Parashewanella spongiae: one gene and its partner. The protein of the gene in region 1 binds, or shares a complex with, the protein of each later gene. Links are inferred from orthologs where the notes say so. Each region holds a gene or a part of one and is shown in the gene's direction. Other genes may lie near its edges. The genes, in order: E2I05_RS18620 and pabB.

Region 1 (3,302 bases):
TATCCATTGTGTCCTGAAGTTCTTTAGGCAGTTTGTTATCCTGCGAAACTAAATAACATTTACTCGCCGCAGTTGTGATGCGCGATTTTTTAGAACCGGGTTTGCTTTCTTCAGTCCTCGATCTTTTACGGCTTGACTTCTCAGCATAATTTGAGCTTGAGGATGTATCATACATGGCACCGGAAACTGCATTTGAAGTGGAGTTGAGTGCCATGTTTACTACCTTCTTTAAGTGCAGGTGTTTTTGAGTTTATATATAGGTATTGGCTGATTAAACATATTATCCTCCTTGCTAATCATCCTTATTTCACCCAGGATTTATCAAAGCAAATTCCCTCTTGAATTTAAGCCGCAACTAGCAGTTGAGATTAGAATGGTAAATATCATTTTAAATGAGTACAAATGAAATATATTTAAGATTTATAAACGGCTGTAATAAGGGGTTAAGGGGTAAATAATCCGCAAGACTAAGAATAAGGCAAAATATACTCATGTTGTCTGATAATGCATGATTTTAGTGAGAGTTATACTAATTAAATTCCCAGCTCAGAGCTATGTATGTGTTCAAAGTACAAGTGAAATTGATGAAGACATAAGTTATTACCGACATACAAAACTGTCGTTATTACATTGCTATGTTAAGAGAAGTCGCACTACCTGAGCATTTCAACACTTATTCTTCTACGTTATGAAAGCTTGTGAGCGTAGATCACTTCACTCATTGGGTGAAAATCATGATAATAAAATCATCTTATTGCTCAGACAGTTACTCATATACTCAGCGTTCAACTGATGTTTTTAGGTTCAAGTATCATTAATAAATCATGCTTCTGTTAAAATTGATTGGTTGATATTTTATGTAGGCAACTCCTTATGTTTTTGTTCTGGTAAAAACCGTTAATATGGGAAACTTACTAACACCAAAATAAAGAGTAAGCGATAAGGTTTCCCCCGCTTTAAACGACTGACTTATTTCAAAAGGAGTGATGTGCTCCCCGTCAGCAACTAATGCCATCAAATGTTTTTGGCTGATCGTTCTTCTGCCACTGGCTTGGTTTGTCAGCGTGACAATGGCCCATCGCTCGCCCGTTTCATTGCTCATTAAGGCAAAGTTATTGACTTTAAACGTACTGATGCTGGGACGAATATTGTCTTCGTTTGGAAAGGCCAGCGTAAAGTTACTGGGTACAACCCTATCAAGGGAGAGGGGCTCATCATTAGCAAAAAGTTGAAATGGTAATAAAAGAAAAATCCAAAATATTTTATTGATCATGGGGTTTCCTGAATAAATATAGCTAGTTACCCTTGTTTATAGACTGTAACACTAAATGACTTTATTAGGCCATAAGGCTAAAGATTAAAACTTAAGTTCGTTCTGGGTTAATGCTATTATTTTGCCACGGATTTTATGTCGTTCATTCGGAAAGTATTGATGTTTTTATTGAGAGAGGTAGCAGGGTTATGCTACTAATGATCGACAATTATGACTCGTTTACCTTTAACTTGGTTCAGTATTTCCAGCAATTGGATCAAAAAGTTCTAGTTAAGCGAAATGATGACGTTTCAATTGCTGAAATTGAGCAATTGAATCCGAGCTATATAGTGATATCTCCAGGCCCATGTACTCCAAATGAGGCAGGCGTATCAATAGAAGTCATTGAACATTTTGCGGGGAAAATACCTCTGTTGGGCGTTTGCTTAGGGCATCAGGCGATAGCACAAGTACATGGCGCTAAAGTGATCAGAGCTAAACGAGTTATGCATGGAAAAACCAGCGTAATTGAGCATTGTGGTGAAGGTTTATTTACGCAGTTAGCTAACCCGCTTACAGTGACGCGCTATCACTCGCTGCTGGTGGATAGTATACCGTCTGATTTTAATATTGATGCCTGGTTTGATGATGCAGAGTGTGGCCGAGAAATTATGGCCATGAGCCACAAAACGATGCCGCTTTATGGCGTTCAGTTCCACCCAGAGTCTATTTTAACCGAGCAAGGTTTGGAACTGCTGAATAATTTTTTAGCAATAAAATAACAAAAGGAAAAAGCATGAAATTGCTGAGTCGAAATCTTGCGTTAGGCACCTTAAGCCTTGCGATTTTATCTGCCTGTGCTTCTACAGCACCATCTTCAAAGCCTGTGGTAGAGCAACAAACTCAAGTTAAACCATTGGTTTCGCCGCCTCAAGTTGGACAGCCACTTACTTTGAAACAAATTATGGCTAATCCTGACTGGATGGGCGTACTGGCCAAACAAGCTTATTGGGGAGATGACAGTGAGTCCATTTATTTTGTCAGAGAAAAATATGGTTCTCCGATTAAGCAATATTATGAACAAAGCTTAAATGGTAAAGCGAAACAACTTGAATTGTCTGAGCTACATCTGGCGGATCAAAACCAAGGTGTTTTTAACCAAGAGCGCACGAAAAAAGCGTATGTTTATCAGGGCAACGTTTTCGTAAAAGACTTAAACAGTGGCGAAGTGATTCAAATCACTCGTCAAAATAAAAGAATCAGCGGCGTACGTTATCTTACCAACGGTGATTTAGCTTATTATCAAGGCTTGGGCGTATTTCGCATTCATGGTTTGACCGGCTTGATTGAACAGCTTGCCGATATAAAAATGGGCAATAAGCCAAAAGGCGTGACAAAACCTGAAGCTTATCTTGCTAAAGAGCAACATAAATTGATTAATTATGTGGCGAACAAACAGAAAAATGCCGAACAACGAGAAGCCTATCAGCAAAAGTTGCAGCAAGTTGACCCTTCTCGTGCGGCTAAAGCATGGTATTTAGGGAAAGATAATCAAGTTGTTGAACAAAGTTTATCGCCAGATGGTCGCTATTTATTTGTTGCACTTGAAAGCAATAAGTACAGCTGGCGTGATAAACACGACATTATGCCTAATTACATTGGCCAAGATGGCTATGTAGATGCGGTTCCAGCAAGAGCTCGTGTGGCCGAAGATAAGTATCCTGGGCAAGATTTTGTGCTGCTGGATCTTAAGTTACATAAAAAATATCCAATCACCATCGAAGGATTAAATGGCTTCGACGAAGATGTGCTTGCTGCGGTGAAAGCTGAAAACGCCAAGCGCATTGGCGAGCGCTATGAAAGCAAAAAATCACCACGTAAATTGCAACTTATGCAAGATTGGGGTTGGTCTCAAAGCGCGGTGCAATGGCATGGCTCAGACAATAAATTGCTCGTTATGATAGAAGCTGTGGACAATAAAGATCGCTGGATTGCCAATGTCGATGTGAACAGCGGTAAATTAGTAACCGAAGATCGTTTACACGATGAT
Region 2 (3,264 bases), 2.2 Mb from region 1 along the record:
CCGCCAATGCCTATGCCCAACATTCCTGGTGGACACCAACCTGCTCCCATTGTTGGAAGTGTACGCTCTACCCACGCGGCCACATCGTCTGATGGGTTCAACATCGCCATTTTAGCTTTGTTTTCTGAGCCACCACCTTTGGCTGCTATGGCAACATCTACATGGTTTCCAACTACTGTCTCAATATGCACCACTGACGGCGTATTGTCTTTGGTGTTTTTGCGTGTTCCCGCAGGATCGGCAACAATTGATGCACGTAACGGATTATCAGGATTTAAATAAGCACGACGCACACCTTCATCAACCATTTGTTGAATCGTCATGTCCGTCTTGTCCCATTGAACGCCCATACCAACTTTGACAAACGTCGTTACGATTCCCGTATCTTGGCAAAGCGGACGTTTTCCTTCAGCTGACATACGCGAATTTATTAGAATTTGTGCGATTGCATCCTTCGCAGCAGCACTTTGCTCACGGTCATAAGCTTCAGCCATTGCATCAACAAAGTCTTTGGGGTGGTAATATGAAATATACTGCAAAGCGTCAGTAATGCTGTCGATAAAATCAGCTTGCTTAATTATTTTGTTAACAGAATTCTGTTGGTTTGATGTCATTTTACCTGCGCTCCAATGCCTGTTCGATTATTTTTATCATTATAGATGATTTAGCTATTGCTCTTTATGATACTATTTTCGAATTGTTCCAGCTATAAAATCTCGCTGTAAACTTCATTTTAGCGAGTACATACAAACGATAAAAAATAGGTTCATAAAATGGTTACAGGGATGTCAAATCCACTTGCAGTTAGAAAAATTGATATCAATTTAACTACAACAGAAATTTTTTCATTTTTTGCAAATAAACCTTGGGCCGTTTTACTCGACTCGGCTGACGCTAATCACCCTGATGCAAGTTACGACATTATTGCTTTTGACCCAATAGCGACACTTTGCACAGATGGTCAATTAACGACTTACACACCGATAAACCCCCTTCGCTGCCAAAGCAAAACAAAAGTAACCAGAGCTGAACAACCCTTTACTCTTCTACAAGAGTATCTAAATATACTTTATCCTGAAAAAAAACAATCTTCTCTTCCATTTTCAGGTGGTGTAATTGGATCGTTCAGTTACGACTTAGGCCGCCACATTGAATCGATCTCTCCTCTCTCTTTGCGTGATATCAATTTACCTGAAATGAATGTTGGATTTTACGACTGGTCACTTATTTATTGTTATGAACAGAATGAGTGGTTTCTTGTACATACCCAAGGTGAATCTGCGCTTAAAAAGACATTAGAATATTTATATACAGGGCTAAGCGTTCAACAGGCACCGCGTAGCCAATTCAATTTATCTACCCCGTGGAATACGCAAATAACCAAGAATGATTACACGTCAAAATTTAATACTATCCAAGATTATCTACAAAGTGGTGATTGTTATCAAATCAACTTAACTCAACGTTTCTGTGCTGATTACTTTGGCTGTGAATGGAACGCTTACTTAAAGCTTCGAGCCGAAAATAAAGCGCCTTTTTCTGCTTTTATGAAACTTGAACAGCATTCTATTCTTTCAATATCACCAGAACGATTTATCCAACTTGATGGTAAAAATATCCAAACAAAACCCATCAAAGGGACTTTACCAAGAGAGTCCAATCAAGCTTTAGATATTCAAGCGGCTAAAACGCTACAATCCTCTATCAAAGATCGGGCTGAAAACCTCATGATCACAGATTTACTCCGTAATGATTTAGGCAAAGTAGCTCAAGCAGGAACCGTAATAGTACCAAAACTTTTCGATATTGAAAGTTTTCCCGCTGTTCATCATTTAGTTTCCACAATTACGGCATGTTTAAAACCTGAGCTAGACGCCACAGATATTCTATTAGCCACTTTTCCTGGAGGTTCGATAACAGGCGCACCAAAAATCCGTGCTATGCAGATCATCGAAGAGCTTGAGCCAAGCCGAAGAAGTATTTATTGTGGTTCAATCGGTTATATAAGCCAAGATGGAAAAATGGATACCAGTATCACAATAAGAACCTTAGTCACCGAAGCCAATAAAATATACTGCTGGGCTGGAGGTGGAATTGTTGCGGATTCAAAAGTTGAAGCAGAGTACCAAGAAAGCTTTGATAAAGTGAGTCGTATTTTACCCATTTTGAGCCAATAAAAATTATTTATGAATGCAGAATCACTTGAACGACTATTTCATTTAAGCCCGCAACCCAAAAATGCGGACAGGTTTTGCATTCCTGATAAAATCGCAATCAATATAAAATACCGTGAATCAGCAGTCCTTGTTCCCTTAGTAGAGTTACAAGGTCAAATACACTTGTTTTTTACTCAACGTCCTATGTTTTTACAACATCACTCTGGTCAAATTTGCTTCCCCGGTGGAAAAGTAAAAAAAGAAGATAATAATATAATCACTACTGCCCTGAGGGAAACAGAAGAAGAAGTCGGGATTGTTAAAAAAAGAATTAAAGTACTCGGTAAATTACCCATCCAACACACATACACTGGCTTTAAAATTAATCCTGTTGTTGGAGTTATTAACAACCTACACAATTTAAACATTGACTCTAATGAGGTTGATAATTGCTTTACAGTTCCCCTTTTGGACTTTGCTAAAATAAATAATATTAAACCAATACGTACCTCTCAAAAAGGTATTGATTACGAAGTATTAGCCTATAAAGTTAACGGTAAAATAATTTGGGGAGTAACCGCCTCAATCATTCATGTACTTTGTTCAAAACTTGGCCTGATTACAAACGAATACTAGGGTCTGTTGATCATTCAGAATTAAATTTTGCGCTATTTGAGCATTTATTAGCCATTTCTGCAGGGTTATCGTTTTCTTATTTGGAATAACCAAACCTCACAAACTCTGCCTTGCATAAAATAACCAATTTATCGCTGCAAAAACAATCACGAAAATCAACAGACCCTAACGTCAAACATCATGTTCCCTGTTTTCGACTCTCAATCTCATTCTTTAACCTAGAAACATAGTTGACTGCGTTCTCAAGCGTAGAAAAAATGGCTGATAGTAAGGCCTAGCTTGCAGCAAGTAGTTATTCTACTTGCAAAAGTTACAACGCAGATAGCAGTCATTTTAGCAAGCTTGTGAGCGTAGAGCATTTCATTCATTGGGTGAAAAACATGATAATAAAATCATCGTATTGCTCAAACAGTTACTCGTATACTCAGCGTTCAACTGATGTTTTTAGGTTTAACACTGAAAACCGCTCAAT

Evidence for each region.
Region 2: the proteins of E2I05_RS18620 (region 1) and pabB are in contact, whole or in part, in a solved structure (PDB 8RP0), measured with the Escherichia coli proteins. The link is inferred for Parashewanella spongiae from one-to-one orthologs.

The regions. Positions count from the first base shown.
Region 1 is NZ_CP037952.1:4,723,153-4,726,454, reverse strand. What follows is about bases 283-3,247. They hold E2I05_RS18620 (anthranilate synthase component II), read left to right. Parts: upstream 283-1,461; coding sequence 1,462-2,034; downstream 2,035-3,247. Other genes in these bases: E2I05_RS18615 (S9 family peptidase), read left to right, coding at 2,049-3,247; E2I05_RS18625 (hypothetical protein), read right to left, coding at 872-1,273. Outside these bases: E2I05_RS18630 (hypothetical protein), read right to left, coding at 1-214; more of E2I05_RS18615, read left to right, coding at 3,248-3,302. UniProt on the Escherichia coli protein: Part of a heterodimeric complex that catalyzes the two-step biosynthesis of 4-amino-4-deoxychorismate (ADC), a precursor of p-aminobenzoate (PABA) and tetrahydrofolate.
Region 2 is NZ_CP037952.1:2,489,828-2,493,091, reverse strand. The notes cover bases 49-2,975. They hold pabB (aminodeoxychorismate synthase component I), read left to right. Parts: upstream 49-773; coding sequence 774-2,177; downstream 2,178-2,975. Other genes in these bases: E2I05_RS09590 (CoA pyrophosphatase), read left to right, coding at 2,187-2,792; E2I05_RS09600 (fumarate hydratase), read right to left, coding at 49-614. In the rest of the region: more of E2I05_RS09600, read right to left, coding at 1-48. UniProt on the Escherichia coli protein: Part of a heterodimeric complex that catalyzes the two-step biosynthesis of 4-amino-4-deoxychorismate (ADC), a precursor of p-aminobenzoate (PABA) and tetrahydrofolate.